2 regions of the Lysobacter claricitrinus genome follow, and region 1 is predicted to be linked to the other one. Evidence: riboswitches for the same ligand, from Rfam matches in the RefSeq annotation. Region 1 holds a riboswitch; the other holds the start of a gene.

Region 1 (8,295 bases):
ACGTGATCCCCAGTGCCGCCGCGGTGCGGGTCTTGTTGTAGCGGTTTTCCTGCAGCGCGTGCTGGATGGCGGCGCGTTCGATTTCTTCGATATAGGACGGTAGCGCGCTGGTCGCCGTGTCGCGCGGGTCCAGGGCGCGCGGATCGGCAGCGGCGGGCGTCGCTGCAGGCTGCGCCGGTACGGGCGCAGGCGCGGCGACGGGCTGGCCGACTTTCGACGCCACCTTCGGCAGGCTCAGGTCGTCGGCGCGGATCACGTCGCCGTCGGCCAGCGCGAGCGATCGCTCGAGGATGTTCTCCAGCTCGCGCACGTTGCCCGGGAACGAATACGCGTGCAGCGCCTCGACGGCGTCGGGCGACAGGTGCGGCGCGCTGCGATCCTGCGCGGCGGACAGCCGGCGAAGGATGACGTCCGCCAGCCCCGGCAGGTCCTCGGGACGCTCGCGCAGCGGCGGGACGCGCAGCTCGATGACGTTGATGCGGTAGTAGAGGTCGTGGCGGAAGCGGCCTTCCTCGACCAGTGCGGCGAGGTCCTTGTGGGTCGCCGACAGGATGCGGACGTCGACCTTGGCCTCGGCATTCGAGCCGACCGGACGCACCGACTTCTCCTGGATCGCGCGCAGCAGCTTGACCTGCATGGGCAGCGGCAGCTCGGCGACCTCGTCGAGGAACAGGGTGCCGCCGTCGGCGGCCTGGAACAGGCCGGGCTTGTCGGCGTGTGCGCCGGTGAACGAGCCCTTCTTATGCCCGAAAAACTCGCTTTCCATCAGCTCGGCCGGGATCGCGCCGCAGTTCACGGGGACGAAAGGCCCGGAGGCGCGCCCGCCCTCGGCGTGGATGGTGCGGGCGACCAGCTCCTTGCCGACGCCGGACTCGCCGGAGATGTAGACCGGCGCCTGGCTGCGGGCGACCTTGGTCAGCGTGGCGCGCAGCGAGGCCATGGCCGGCGACTCGCCGAACAGGCGCGAGGAGATGCCGGCTTCATTGGCCGCCCGGCGACGCTCATGCAGCTCCAGCGCCTGGCGAACCAGATCGCGAAGCACGCCCAGATCGACCGGCTTGCTGACGAAGTCGAACGCGCCGGCCTTCAGCGCTTCGACCGCAGCCTCGACGTTGCCGAAGGCGGTGATCATCGCGACCGGCGTCGTCGGGTGCTTCTGGTTGATCTCGGACACGATCTCCAGCCCCGTGCCGTCCGGCAGGCGCATGTCGGTCAGGCAGAGGTCGTATTTGTTGCGGGAGAGCAGGGCGCGGGCGTCGGTGACATTCGCCGCGGTATCGCAGCGCAGGCCCATACGGCCGAGGGTCATGACCAGCAATTCGCGGATGTCGCGTTCATCGTCGACGACAAGTGCGGTGCGGGCGGGTGCGCTACGGGGTTCGGCCATCGGGTCCTCCGCCGCGCACATTAGCTGAAGTGACCGTCTACGGCCACTTCGGGCCCTTTTCGTCAGCGCCGCGTCACATCAGCGGCCCAGCGCACTCATGCGAATGCGGAAGCAGCCGCCGACGCCCGGGGTCGGCACGTAGTCCAGGCTGGCCTGGTTGGCGCGGCAGAGTTCGCGGGCGATGTAGAGGCCGAGGCCCGTGCCGTGGCTCGATGTCGTGAAGAACGGCTTGAACAGGCGGGCGCGGATCGGTTCGGGGATGCCCGGGCCGCGATCGAGTACGTCGAGCACGGGCTGACCGTTCTCGATCGCCGTGCGCAACGTGACCCGCGCCGGTTCGCCCGGCATGCGCCCGTAATTGAGCGCGTTGGCGACCAGCACCGTCACCGCCTGGTGCAACTGTCGCGGATCGAACAGCGCATTGAGTTCGGGCTGCGTCGACGCGCTGATCAGCGTGTCGCTTTCGATCGGGTGACTCACACGGTAGTCGTCGACGAACTGCTTCGCGAAATGCACGAGTTCGACGACAACAGGCTTCGCCGGTTCGCGTCGCGCAAGACCGAGCACGTTCTCGACGATGCCGTTCATGCGCACCACGTGCTGGTGGATGATCTCGAGCAGGCGACGATCGGCGGGGCGGATGTCGTCCGACTCTTCGAGCAGCTGCACGGCATAACTCATCGCGGCGAGCGGGTTGCGGATCTCGTGCGCGAGGCTCGCGGAAAAGCGGCCGAGCGTGGCCAGCGTGATCGACTCGGCGCGTTGCGACAGCAGTGATGTGTCGTCGAGGAATATCAGCGTCTGGTCGCTGTTGGCCTGCAGGCGAGCGAAGCGCGGAATGACGTCGTTCTGGTCGGCGGCGATGCGAACCGGCGTGTCGTCGGCCGTGCCGGCTTCGCGCCATTTCTCCAGGCGACGCCCGAGTTCCGGCACCGCAACGGCAAGCTCGCGAAAGCCGTGCACGTCGTCACCGACATCACCAAGCAGTGCGGTCGCCGCTTCGTTCGCGAGCCGCATCCGCCCGTTGCCGTCGATCAGGACCACGCCCGTGCGCAGCCGTCGGATGATGAGCTCGTTGACCTGCGCGAGGTGTTCGTTCTCGGTCGTGCGCAGCGCGGCGATCTCGTAGCTGTCGCGCATCTGGCGGCCGAGCACGTTCATCAGCGTGGCGAGCGCGAAATAGCCGATCGCGAACATCAGCGGTTCCGACGACCCGCGTCGCGGCGCGCCGTCGAACAGGCTCCAGACGTATTCGCCGATCAACAGCGAAACCGCCGCAGCGGAAAACGCGAATGCAATGCGCGGTGGCAGCAGCAGCGACGCCGCACCCACGTTGAACATCAGCATCAGGGCGATGCCGGTTCCCGCCGACGGCAACGCGTGCATCGCAAGGATGCCGAAGAACAGGTCGGCGGCGATGCCGACGCCGGCGGACACGCGCACGTCCAGGCGTCGGCCCAGCCCGAGCATCACCAGCGACACGAACAGGTAGGCGATCACCACCGAGCGCGACAGCAGTTCGAAGCGCGGCGGCTCCAGCGTGGAGGCGAACGGCCCGAACACGATGAAGACCAGCAGCGCCGCCTCGAGCGCCCGGTAGAGGTTGAAAAGCCGCAGTTCGCGGTAAAGGACGTGGTCGGCGTCGAGCGGGGTGACGACGGTTCTCAGGGGCACGGCGCGCGTCCAGCGGCAGGTCGGCCGAGTATAGGTGGCTGATTCGGAGAGGTTCGGCCCGGGAACGCGGGTTGGCCCCGCCCGGCCCGATCGGCGACAATACGGCCCCCTCGCGCCCACCCCGGCCGCGCCGTCAGGCGCGCGAGGCCCCACGTCCATCCTTCGGTGACGCATGAATTTCCACGAGTACCAGGCAAAGCAGCTCTTTGCCGATTACGGCATCGCCGTTCCCAAGGGCATCGTTGCCCGCTCGCCCGACGAGGCGGTCGCGGCGGCCAAGCAGATTCCGGGCGACCTGTGGGTCGTCAAGGCGCAAATCCATGCGGGCGGTCGCGGCAAGGCCGGCGGCGTGAAGCTCGCCAAGAACTACGACGCGGTGCGTGAGTACGCCAAGGCGATGCTCGGCACGAAGATGGCCACGTACCAGACGGCGGGCGTCGAACTGCCGATCGACAGCGTGTTGATCTCCGAAGGCACGGACATCGCGAAAGAGCTGTACCTGTCGGTGCTCGTTGACCGTTCGACGAAGACGGTGACGTTCATCGCCTCGGCCGAAGGCGGCATGGACATCGAGCAGGTCGCGCACGAGAAGCCCGAGGCGATCCAGACGCTGCACGTGAACTATGTCGAAGGCCTGCAGCCGTACCAGTGCCGCGACCTCGGCTTCGCGATGGGCCTCAACGCCAAGCAGGTCGGCCAGCTGACCAAGATCATGACCGGCCTGTTCAAGCTGTTCATGGAGAAGGACCTCGCGCTGGTCGAGCTCAACCCGCTCGCCATCCTCACCAACGGCGATCTCGCCGTGCTCGATGGCAAGGTCGATTCCGACGACAACGCGTCGTTCCGTCATCCGGAGCTGGTCGCCATGCGCGACACGCGCCAGGAAGACGAGACCGAAGTGCTCGCGTCGAAGTACGACCTCAACTACGTCACGATGGACGGCGACATCGGTTGCATGGTCAACGGCGCGGGCCTGGCGATGGCGACGATGGACGTGATCTCGCTCAACGGCGGTTCGCCGGCGAACTTCCTCGACGTGGGCGGCGGCGCGACCAAGGAGCGCGTCACCGAGGCGTTCAAGCTGATCCTGTCGAGCGACAAGGTGAAGGCGATCTTCGTGAACATCTTCGGCGGCATCGTCCGCTGCGACATGATCGCCGAGGGCATCATCGCGGCGGTCAAGGAAGTCGACGTCAAGGTGCCGGTGATCGTGCGCCTCGAGGGCACGAACGTCGAAGCGGGCAAGGAGCTGCTGCGCAACTCCGGCCTCGCCATCACCGCGGCCGACGACATCAACGACGGTGCGAAGAAGGCCGTCGCGGCCGTCAAGCAAGCCGCCTGAGACTTCCACGTTGCGCGGCACTGACCGCGCGACCGACACAGGAATAGAAATCCAATGTCCGTTCTGATCAACAAGGACACCAAGGTGATCGTGCAGGGCTTCACCGGCTCGCAGGGCACCTTCCACGCGCAGCAGATGCTCGACTACGGCACCAAGGTTGTCGGCGGCGTCACCCCGGGCAAGGGCGGCACCGAGCACCTCGGCCTGCCCGTGTTCAACACCGTCGCCGAAGCCGTGTCGAAGACCGGCGCCGATGCGTCTGTCATCTACGTGCCGCCGCCGTTCGCGGCTGACGCGATCATGGAAGCCGCGGCCGCCGGCATCCGCGTCATCGTGTGCATCACCGAAGGCATTCCGGTGCTCGACATGCTGCGCGCGAAGAACGTGCTCAACCAGCATCCCGAAACCGTGCTCGTCGGTCCGAACTGCCCGGGCGTGATCACGCCGGGCGAGTGCAAGATCGGCATCATGCCGGGCCACATCCACAAGCCGGGCAAGATCGGCATCGTGTCGCGTTCGGGCACGCTGACGTATGAAGCGGTGAAGCAGACGACCGACGTCGGCCTCGGTCAGTCGACCTGCATCGGTATCGGCGGCGACCCGATCAATGGCACCAACTTCATCGATGCGCTGAAGTGGTTCCAGGACGATCCGCAGACCGAAGGCATCATCATGGTCGGCGAGATCGGCGGTTCGGCCGAGGAAGAAGCGGCCGAGTTCATCGCCAAGCACGTGACCAAGCCGGTCGTGGGCTTCATCGCGGGTGCGTCGGCGCCGAAGGGCAAGCGCATGGGCCACGCGGGCGCCATCGCGTCGGGTGGCTCGGGCACGGCGGAAGGCAAGTTCGCGGCGCTGGAGAAGGCGGGCGTCACCACGGTGAAGTCACCGGGCGATCTGGGTGCGGCGATTGCGAAAAAGCTGGCGGGCTGATTCGATTGCACGCTCAAGAAAAGGCCGCCTCAGGGCGGCCTTTTTGTTTGTGGACTTGCGGAACGTAGCGGGCTGGCAACATCGACATCTTCGACAACGTCAAAGGCGTTTCGTGCGCTGGCGCGCCCGAGTCACTTTTCTTTGCTGGCCCAAAGAAAAGATGACCAAAAGAAAGGGCCTTCCCCGATCAGATCTACAGCCCGCAACCGGCGGGTCTGTCGCGATCGCCACACTCGCCATCCATGGCTCGGGTGGCGACGGCGCACATCCTGTGCGCCGCCCTTCGGGTCTCACGATTTCCACGGCTGTCGAGTGTCTGAAGCGATAGCATCGCGGAGAGCAACCGCAAAATATTGTGTTGACGATCTTCGGTCTGCCGCATATGTTGTGCCCGTCGAAGGTGCCGTGCCCGCCAGGGCCGGCTTAAAAGGGAATCCGGTTTGAAGCCGGAACTGCCCCGCAGCGGTAGGTGGAAACGACCCGCGTCATTGGCACTGGCCTCAAGGCTGGGAAGCGACGCGCAGTAGGTCGGCGAGCGATCGCCGGTGTCCACGAGTCCGAAGACCTGCCTCGATCGGTGGCCATGCGCCGCCGTTGGCCAGGCGTCCTCGTGGGAGGGACGGGTCGGTCCGCGGACGCCGTCCGCCGCCTTCCGTCTCCGTCATGTCGATGCCGGCTCGCCCGAGGGGGCGGGGGCCGGCGCAGGACGACGCGTGCGCCGCTTTCGCTTTCTCTCCATCACCACCGGAGAGGAAACATGACCACCGAAACACTCGTCACCACATCGACGCCCGACGTCGACGACGCGCAGTCCGACTTCGCACTGACCCCACCACACGCGCCGGCGACCATGACCGTGACCAAGCGCGACGGCCGCCGCGAACCGGTCGACGTCGCCAAGATCGTGCGCGCCGTGCAGCGATGCGCGCAGTCGCTCGACGACATCGACCCGATGCGCGTCGCGCTCAAGACCATCGGCGGCATCTACGACGGCGCGACCACGCGCGAGCTCGACGAACTGTCGATTCACACCGCCGCCGCGTTCACGACGGAGGAACCGCAGTACTCGCGACTCGCCGCGCGCCTGCTCGCCGCGTACATCGACAAGGAAGTCGCGGGGCTCGGCGTCTATTCGTTCTCGCAGTCGATTGTGCTGGGCCACGACCTCGGCCTGATAAACGATCGCGTGCGCGAAACCGTCGAAGCCAACGCGCGCAAATTCAACGATGCGATCGACGCAGCGAAGACGCAGCGCTTCGAGTACTTCGGCCTGCGCACGCTCTACGACCGCTACCTGCTGCGCCATCCGCACAAGCGCCAAGTGATCGAGACGCCGCAGCACTTCTTCATGCGCATCGCGGTCGCGTTGACCGACACGCCGTCCGGGGCGCTGCAGCTGTATCGACTGATGGCGTCACTCGACTACATTCCGAGCTCGCCCACGCTGTTCAATTCGGGCACGCGGCACGAGCAGCTGTCGTCATGCTTCCTGCTGGATTCACCGCAGGATTCGCTCACCGACATCTACGCGCGCTACGGCGATGTGGCGCAGCTGTCGAAGTTTTCCGGTGGCATCGGGCAGGCGTACCACCGTGTCCGTTCGCGCGGCTCGCTGATCCGGTCCACCAACGGGCGCAGCAACGGCATCGTGCCGTGGCTGAAGACGCTCGATGCGTCCGTCGCCGCCGTGAACCAGGGCGGCAAGCGCAAGGGCGCGGCGTGCATCTACCTGGAGACCTGGCACGCCGACATCGAGGAGTTCCTCGAACTGCGCGACAACACCGGCGACGAGGCGCGTCGCACGCACAATCTCAACCTCGCCAACTGGATCCCCGACCTGTTCATGCAGCGTGTCGAGCAGGATGGCGACTGGTCGCTGTTCGATCCCAAGGCCGTGCCCGAACTACCCGACCTCTGGGGTGAGGCGTTCGACCGTGCCTACGTGCAGGCCGAGCAACGCGGCCTCGCAACGCGCACGCTCAAGGCGCGCGAGCTGTACGCACGCATGATGAAGACGCTGGGCGAAACCGGAAACGGCTGGATCACGTTCAAGGACGCATCGAACCGCACCTGCAACCAGGTCGGCCCCGGTCGCACCGTGCACCTGTCGAACCTGTGCACCGAGATCCTCGAGGTGACGAGCGGTGACGAAACCGCGGTGTGCAATCTCGGTTCGATCAACCTCGCACAGCATGTCGGCGACGACGGTTTCGACTTCGACAAGCTCGCGGAGACGGTGCATGTCGCGGTGCGTCAGCTCGACCGCGTCATCGACCTCAACTTCTATCCGATCGAATCGGCGCGGCGATCGAACCTGCGCTGGCGTCCGGTCGGTCTCGGTGTGATGGGACTGCAGGACGTCTTCTTCAAGCTCCGGCTGCCGTTCGATTCGGCGGAGGCGCTGGCGCTGTCGACACGCATCGCCGAGCGCATCTACCTGCACGCGCTGGAAGCCTCGTGTGAACTGGCCGAACGCCATGGCGCCCATCCGTCGTTTGCGGAAACGCGCGCGGCGAACGGTGACCTGCAGTTCGACCTGTGGGGCGTCGCGGCGACACACACCCATGCGTGGGACGCGCTCAGGTCGCGCATCGCCGAGCACGGCCTGCGCAACTCGTTGCTCATCGCGATCGCCCCGACCGCGACGATTGCGTCCATCGCCGGATGCTACGAATGCATCGAACCGCAGGTGTCCAACCTGTTCAAGCGCGAGACGCTGTCGGGCGACTTCGTGCAGGTCAACCGCTACCTCGTCGACGAGCTGAAGAAGCTGGGCCTGTGGACGCAGACGGTGCGCGACGCGATCAAGCTTGGCGAGGGTTCGATCCAGTCGATCGACGCGATCCCCGCGATGCTGCGCGATGTCTACCGCACCGCGTGGGAGTTGCCACAGAAGGCGCTGGTCGACCTCGCCGCCGCGCGCGGTGCGTATATCGACCAGTCGCAGTCGCTGAATCTCTTC
Region 2 (8,295 bases), on a different contig from region 1:
ACCAGAACGACGGCCACCTGCTCGCGCGAACGCAGGCGATCGAATGGCTGCATGCGCAATCGCTTACCGGCCGCGGACGCGAGGATTCGTTGCGCGACGTCGGTGATCGCTGCCTGCTGATCGCCGGCCTCTATCCGACCCTGGCAGAGCGGCGAAGCGTGGACGTGCGCTACTTCATCGACATCGGCCGCAGCGCCTATGCCGGCATTGCCGAGGCCGGGCGCACCGCGTACGCGACGTTGTTCGCGCAGCTCGCCGACAGCTACGGCGAACTGGTGTGCACGTTGCGCGCGGTGCGGCCCGACATGACCGGGCTGTCGATCGACTACGCGAAACTCGCGCGACTCGTGCCCGCACCCGGCCGGCATTGACGCGACCGCCGGCACGCGCCGGCGGCCGCGTCGCGATCACGGCGTCGGGGCGTAGCGCAGGGTCACGAACAGGCCGCGGCCGGGCTGGCGGTAGTACTCGACCGTCTCGTAGGTGCGATCGAACACGTTCTCCAGTCGCGCCTGCAGTCGAAGCGCCGGCGTGAACGCGTATTCGGCGCGCAGGTCGAAGGTGGCGAACGCACCGAGTCGACGCGTGTTGCCGAGGTCGTCGTAACGCGCACCTTCGCCCGCTGCGGTGACGCCGAACCGGAATGCGCCGAAGTCGTGATCGAGGTCCAGCCGCGCGCTTTCGCGTGCGCGGCGCGGCAGCAGCAGGCCGTCGGCACCGTCGCTGTGGTTCTTGGCATCGACCCAGCTCACGCTACCGGACGCGACCCAGCCTGCGAGCGTCGTGTTGCCACTCAGTTCGGCGCCGCGCAGGCGCGCGCGCGAGATGTTCTCGGGGCGGAACGTGGCCGCGCTGTACGAGATCAGGTCGTCGACGTTGGTCTGGTACAGGTCCAGGCGCGCACCAGCGTTCGGCGAGTTCCACGCCAGGCCGGCTTCGATGCTGCGCGAGCTTTCCGGCTGCAGGTCGGGGTTGCCGAAGCCGAATGGGTAGTAGAGCTCGTTGAACGTCGGCGCCTTGAATGCGGTGCCCGCGCCGAGCGTGGCCCGCCACTGCGACGCGAACTCGAAGCCGACCGCGAGGTTGCCGGTCGAGTGGCCGCCGAACTGCTCATTGTCGTCATGACGTGCGCTCGCCTGGACGTCGAACGCACCGAAGTCGCCCTGGTACTGCAGGAAACCGGCGCGGTCGATGCGCTGCTTGAGGACGTAGTCGGTCGTGCTCTGCACTTCGTCGCGCTGCCATTCGACGCCCGCGCTCATGCGCTGGCCGGTCGCGACGGTGAAGTCGCCCTGCAACGACGCGGTGTCGCGGTTGCTGGCGAAGTCGCCGAGGAACACGTCGTTCGAGAAGTTGTCCGAGGCGTCGCGGTTGCGGCCGGCCTGCAGGTGCAGCGATGCATTCGTCGACGGCGTCCACGTCACGCCGCCGCCGACGACCTGCTGCACGACCTTCGAGCGGTTGTAGAAGCCGTCGTATTCGTTGTCGCCTTCGGCGCGGAGCGCGCTGGCATCGGCCTTCCAGGCGTCGTTGATGTCGACGCCGCCACGCAGCGACATCGAATCGCGTGTGTAGCCGTCGCGATCCGGTTCGTTCGCGAAGCAACCCGCGCCGTCGAACGTGACCGGATCAAGGAAGCCGCGGCACGAATCGAAGCCTCGCGTCTCCTGATGCGAATAATCCGCGCCGAACCAGCCGCGGCCGACGCGACCGCCGAACCCCGCGCTCGCTTCGTACGTATCGCGACTGCCCGCGCCGATCGACATGCGCGGCGTCGGCGCGCCGGCATCGCGCTTGGTGAAGATCTGGATGACGCCGCCGATCGCCTCGCTGCCGTACAGGCTCGAGCGCGGGCCGCGCACGATCTCGATGCGGTCGATCAGCTCGACCGGGATGTCCTGGAATGCGACGAGGCCGGACGTGGCCGATCCCATGCGCGCGCCGTCGACCAGCACCAGCACATGGTCGGACTCGGAGCCGCGCATGAAGATCGTGGTGAGCTTGCCGAGGCCGCCCTGGTTGCCGATCGAAATGCCGGCGCGGCCGCGCAGCAGGTCGGGCAGCGAACGCGCCTGGCTGCGTTCGATGTCGGCGCGATCGATGACTTCGACCGGCGCGAGCACGTCGCGCACGGCGACCGGCGCGCGGTTGGCGGTCACGACGACCTGGTCGAGCGTGGTCGCGTCGTCGGCGAATGCGGGCGTCGCCAGCGACGCGGCGATGGCGAGGGTGATGAGGCGGTACGTCATTGCGGTACTTCTCCTGCGTGCACGACCCCACGTCGTGCGGTCATAAGGAAGTCGCGAGGAGAAGTGCGCGGGACGACGACGCGGCGACGCCGCGGGCCGCCGCAATGCCCTCCGCATCGCAACCAGTCGACGATCGGGCCGGTCTCCGGACTCGCGAGTGGATGCGAAGCTCGCATCCCTCCTTGGCGCCTTCCCGTGACCTCACGTCACAGTGGCCGATGCCGCGGATCGACTCGCTTACCGTTGCGGGGGCAGTGCCGGGCTGGCGCAGGGCGCGTCACCGGCTTCCCGTTTCAACCCGCGATGCAAATCGCAGGTCACCCGAAAGCGGCGCGAAGTCTACGGGAAAGCGGGATTCGGCGCGCGGGATCGCTCAGAACGAAAGCGCATCAGGCGCTTCGACATCCACTTCGGGCTCGTGTGCGTCGCCCATGGTGGTCGTGACCTCGGATGCGGGAGGCCCACGCCGCGACGACGGCAGCAGCGCGACGCCGGCCTGCGCCTGCGCGGCCAGTTCCGCGCGGCGGTTGATGTCGACCTGCTGCCAATGGCAACCGGTCAGCGCGCCTTCCAGCGCATACAGAAGATTGAGGCTGGGCTTGAAGCCCGCACGCTTGACGCGCAGGTAGGCGTCGACCGCACCGATCGCGTTGACGTCGTCCCAGGTGCGCAAACCGACCTGTCGCAGCCACGCCGCGGACTTGCCGCCGATGTTGAGGAGTTTCGGCGCGTCGGTCATGGCTCAGCCCAGCGAGTCGACGAAGGCGTGCGCGATCGCTTCGAGACCGCGCTGGTCGTCGACGTCGAAACGATCGGGTTCCGGGCTGTCGAGATCGAACACGCCGATCAGCGAACCGTCGCGCGCGATCAGCGGGACGACGACTTCCGAACGCGACGCCGAATCGCAGGCGATGTGGCCGGGGAAGGCGTGCACGTCGGGCACGCGCTGCGTTTCGCGCGTCGATGCAGCCGCGCCGCACACGCCCTTGTCCAGCGGAATGCGCACGCAGGCCGGCAGGCCCTGGAACGGACCGACCACCAGTTCAGTGCCGTCGAAGAAATAGAAGCCGACCCAGTTGAGCGACGGCAACGCGTTGTAGACCAGCGCGGACAGGTTGGCCGCGTTGGCGATGCGGTCGCGCTCGCCATGCAGAAGGCCGTGCGCCTGCTCGAGCAGTTGCGCGTACTGTTCGGGCTTGGTGCCGTCGAGTCTGGAAGCGGTAAACGTCATACGCGAAGTCTAGCGCGCAGGCCCGCGGCCGAACGCGTCGCCTTCGTGCGTTGACTGTTTCGCATGCGTGCAACAACAGCGACCGTGCGTCGCCGCGCCCGATCGCGCATGACTTTTCGCCCGGGCAGCCGCTTCGTGCATAGCTATACTCCGCGGTGCACAAATTGGCCCTGCCGCCTGCGACCTCGTCGCCCCCACGACCCGGAGCCCTCCCGCATGACCTCCACCACGCGCCTCATCGTCGCGGCCGGCGTTCTGTCGCTTGGACTCGCTGCCTGCAAGGGTGGCGACGCATCGCAGCAGGGCGGCCCGGGCGGCGCGATGCCGCCCGCCGAAGTCGGCGTCGTCGCCGTGAGCCCGCAGTCCTTGCCGCTGGCGAAGGACCTGGTCGGTCGCCTTGCGCCGTTCCGTAGCGCCGATGTGCGTGCGCGCGTGCCGGGTATCGTCCAGCGTCGCCTGTACGAGGAAGGCGCGGACGTTCGCGAAGGGCAGGCGTTGTTCGAGATCGATCCGGCCGAACTGCGCGCGGCCACCGGACAGTCGCAGGCGGCCGTCGCGCAGGCCGAAGCCACGTACGCCAATGCCCGCGCGACCGCCGAACGCGCGCGTCGACTGGGCACCACGCAGTACATCTCCAAGTCCGACCTGGACAACGCACTCGCGGCCGAACGGTCCGCCGCGGCCGCCGTGCAGCAGGCGCGTGCGGCTCTCGCGAGCACGCGCATCAATCTTGGCTATTCGACGGTGCGTGCGCCGATCTCGGGTCGCGCGGGTCGCGCGCAGGTCACCGAAGGCGCGCTGGTGGGGCAGGGCGCCGCAACGCTGCTCACCACCGTCGACCAGATCGATCCGCTGTACGCCAACTTCTCGATCTCGGTAGCCGAGCTCGACCAGCTGCGTCGTGCGCAGACCAGCGGCGAACCCGCCGACCGCGACGTACAGATCGTGCTGCCCGACGGCAGCGTGAACGCGCAACGCGGCACGCTCGACTTCGAAGGCAGCGTCGTCGATCCGACTACGGGCGCGGTGTCGCTGCGCGCCCGCGTTCCGAATCCCGATCGCCGCCTGCTGCCGGGCACCTACGTCGGCGTGCGCGCCACGCTGGGCCTGCAGGACGCGGTGTATCTCGTGCCGCAGGCCGGCGTGCTGCGCGATGCGCAGGGCGCGTACGTCTATGTCGTTGGCGCGGACAACAAGGTGGTGCGCAAGGACGTCGCGGCCGATCGCCAGCAGGACGGCAAGTGGATCGTCGACCACGGCCTCGCACCGGGCGATCGCGTGATCGTCTCGGGCCTGCAGCGGGCGCAGCCCGGCGCGCAGGTCAAGGCGACGCCCTGGACCGAGGGCCCGGGCGGCGCGCCGGCCGCCGCCGCTCCCACGCCGCGCAAGGGCTGATCCGCCATGTCCCGCTACTTCATCAACCACCCCGTGTTTGCGTGGGTGATCGCGATCATGGTGGTGCTCGCGGGCCTGCTGTCGATCCGCGGCCTCGGCGTCGAGTCGTATCCGAACATCGCACCGCCGCAGGTCGGCGTGTCGGCGAGCTATCCGGGTGCGGACGCGCAGACCGTCGAACGCGCGGTCACGCAGATCATCGAGCAGCAGCTCACCGGTATCGACGGGCTTGATTACTTCAGCGCGTCGTCGAGCCAGGGTTCGGCGTCGCTCAATCTGACGTTCAAGCCCGGCACCGATCCCGACATCGCGCAGATGCAGGTGCAGAACAAGGTCTCGCAGGCCACGCCGCGCCTGCCGGGCGACGTCACGCAGCAGGGCATCGTGGTCGCGAAGGCGAACTCGGGCTTCCTGTCGGTAGTGGCGCTGAAGTCGAGCGATCCCGCGATCGGCAAGGACCAGCTGTCCGACCTGCTCGCGTCGAACGTGCTCGACCAGATCTCGCGCGTTCCCGGCGTCGGCGGTACGCAGTTGTTCGGCGGCGAATACGCGATGCACATCTGGCTCAACCCGGACAAGCTGCAGGCCTATGGTCTGTCGGCGTCGCAGGTGTTGCAGGCGGTGCGTGCGCAGAACGTGCAGTTCTCGGCCGGCCAGGTCGGCGGCGAGCCGTCGCCGGAAACGCAGATGTTTACGGCGACGGTGGCGGCTGAAGGGCGTTTCTCGTCGCCGCAGGAATTCGAGAACATCCTGCTGCGCGCCGATCCCAACGGCGCCGCGGTGCGGTTGCGTGACGTCGCGCGCGTCGAGATCCTCGGTTCCGCGCACGGCTTCGAACTGAAGTGGGACGGCCAGCCGGCCGCCGGCTTCGCCGTGCAGCTGGCGCCGGGCGAGAACGCGCTCGCCGTCGCCGCGGCGGTCAAGAAGCGCATGGACGAATTGCAGCCCAGCTTCCCGAAGGGCGTGCAGTGGTTCTCGCCGTACGACAGCTCGGACTTCGTGCAGATCTCGGTCGACGAAGTCATCAAGACGCTGATGGAAGCGATGGTGCTCGTCTTCCTCGTGATGCTGCTGTTCCTGCAGAACATCCGCGCGACGATCATCCCGACGCTGGTCATCCCGGTCGCGCTGCTCGGCACGTTCCTGGGCATGAAGATCCTCGGCTTCACCATCAACCAGCTGTCGCTGTTCGGCATGGTGCTGGCGATCGGCATCGTCGTCGACGACGCGATCGTGGTGATCGAGAACGTCGAACGCATAATGACCGAGGAAGGCCTGCCGCCGCGCGAAGCGACGTACAAGGCGATGCAGCAGATCACCGGCGCGGTCATCGCGATCACGCTGGTGCTGGCCGCGGTATTCGTGCCGTCGGCGCTGCAGTCGGGTTCGGCGGGCGCGGTGTATCGCCAGTTCGCGTTGACCATCGCGATGGCGATGCTGTTCTCGGCATTCCTCGCGCTGGGCTTCACGCCTGCGTTGTGCGCGAACCTGCTGAAGCCGAGCGCGCATCACGACAAGCGCAATCCGATCTTCCGCGGCTTCAACCGCGTGTACGACCGGATGGCGACGACCTACGTCGGCCATATCCGCAGCGCCGTGCAGCATGCGCCGCGCTGGATGGTGGTGTTCGCCGCGCTCGCGCTGCTGACCGGCTTCCTGTTCTGGAAGATGCCGGGCTCGTTCCTGCCGGAAGAAGACCAAGGCTACGCGCTCGCCATCGTGCAGCTGCCGCCAGGCGCCACGCTGCGTCGCACCGAAGCCGTGTTCGAGCAGATGCGCGAGCAGGTCAACAAGATCGACGGCTACGAAGGGATGATGCAGGTCGCCGGTTTCTCGTTCATCGGCCAGGGCGAGAACGTCGGCATGGCGTTCATCAAGCTCAAGCCGTGGAGCGAGCGAAAGATCACCGCGACCGAGTACATCCAGCAGGCCAACATGCGCCTGTTCCCGATCCGCGACGCGCAGATCTTCGTGATCAACCTGCCGACGGTGAACGGGCTCGGCGCCTTCGGCGGCTTCGACATGTACCTGCAGGATCGCAGTGGCCAGGGTCGCGAGGCGCTGCAGCAGGCCATGGGCACGCTGCTGGCGAAGGCGGGACAGGACAAGACGCTGGTGGGCGTGCGTCCGAACACGCTGGAGCCGTCACCGCAGTTGAAGCTCGACGTCGATCGCGTGCAGGCGCAGGCGATGGGCCTGTCCGTCGGCGACATCTACAGCGCGATCCAGATCATGCTCGCGCCGGTGTACGTCAACGACTTCGTGCAGGGCGGTCGCGTCAAGCGCGTGACGATGCAGGCCGACGCGCCGTATCGCACCGGTCCCGAATCGCTGTCGCACTTCTACACGCCCGCCCCGAACATGACCGCCGCCGACGGCACGCACACGATGGTGCCGCTGTCGAACGTGGTGCATTCGAAGTGGACGGTCGCGCAGCCCTCGCTGACCCGATACAACGGCTTCGCCGCGGTGGAAATCGTCGGTTCGCAGGCGCCGGGCAAGAGTTCGGGTGAAGCGATGAAGGCGATGGAGCACATCGTCAGCAACGACCTGCCGCCCGGTTTCGGTTATGACTGGGCGGGCCAGTCGCACCAGGAAATCCTGTCGGGCAGCCAGGCCACCATGCTGATGGTGCTGTCGATCGTCGTGGTGTTCCTGTGCCTCGCGGGCCTGTACGAGAGCTGGTCGGTGCCGGTGGCGGTGCTGCTGGTGGTGCCGCTGGGCGTGCTCGGTGCGATCGTGCTGTCGATGATGCGCGGCCTGCCGAACGACATCTATTTCAAGATCGGCCTGATCACCGTCATCGGCCTCGCCGCGAAGAACGCGATCCTGATCATCGAGTTCGCGATCGCCGAACGCGAGCACGGCAAGCCGCTTCGACAGGCAGTGGTCGAAGCGTCGAAGCTGCGACTGCGACCGATCCTGATGACGTCGTTCGCCTTCATCATGGGCGTGACGCCGCTGGCGATCTCCACCGGTGCCGGCGCGAACTCGCGGCATGCGATCGGTACCGGCGTCATTGGCGGCATGCTGTTCGCGACGTTCCTCGGTCTGCTGCTGATCCCGGTGTTCTACGTCGCGGTGCGACGACTGCTCGGCGACACGCTGGACGATCCGCCGAAGCTCGACCCCAACGAGATCCATCGCCAGATCCCGCTCTGACCCCACGTCACGGGAGCCCGGAAGCCTCCGCATTGCGGGGGCTTCTTTTTTTTTTGCGTCACGGGAATTGCGCCGTTACGCGTGTCGCCCCGGATGGTGAAACGAAGTCGCGGCATTGCGCGTCAACGGCGGGGCGTGACGTCGACCCGTTCCGTTACCCCGGCCCGTCGTTGCGGGTGACGCGCGATGCGGCCGCCGGTTTTCCCGGGCACAAAAAAACCCGGCAGCCTGAGCTGCCGGGTTCGGTTCCAGTGGGAG

The links. Region 1 has a riboswitch for cobalamin ahead of ACKTTN_RS00810 (ribonucleoside-diphosphate reductase subunit alpha). Riboswitches for the same ligand answer to the same signal wherever they lie in the genome.
Region 2: it holds a riboswitch for cobalamin, as region 1 does, so the genes downstream of both, btuB (TonB-dependent vitamin B12 receptor) here and ACKTTN_RS00810 (ribonucleoside-diphosphate reductase subunit alpha) in region 1, are expected to answer to the same signal.

The regions. Positions count from the first base shown of each region.
Region 1 is NZ_BAAFZV010000001.1:193,833-202,127, reverse strand. It holds gene ACKTTN_RS00830 (sigma-54-dependent transcriptional regulator) at 1-1,408, opposite strand, end outside; gene ACKTTN_RS00825 (sensor histidine kinase) at 1,466-3,061, opposite strand; gene sucC (ADP-forming succinate--CoA ligase subunit beta) at 3,234-4,403, shown strand; gene sucD (succinate--CoA ligase subunit alpha) at 4,458-5,333, shown strand; cobalamin riboswitch at 5,714-5,920, shown strand; gene ACKTTN_RS00810 (ribonucleoside-diphosphate reductase subunit alpha) at 6,091-8,295, shown strand, end outside.
Region 2 is NZ_BAAFZV010000003.1:315,240-323,534, forward strand. It holds gene ACKTTN_RS13360 (hypothetical protein) at 1-371, shown strand, start outside; gene btuB (TonB-dependent vitamin B12 receptor) at 408-2,249, opposite strand; cobalamin riboswitch at 2,369-2,589, opposite strand; gene ACKTTN_RS13370 (TfoX/Sxy family protein) at 2,623-2,988, opposite strand; gene ACKTTN_RS13375 (GAF domain-containing protein) at 2,992-3,480, opposite strand; gene ACKTTN_RS13380 (efflux RND transporter periplasmic adaptor subunit) at 3,697-4,875, shown strand; gene ACKTTN_RS13385 (multidrug efflux RND transporter permease subunit) at 4,882-8,037, shown strand.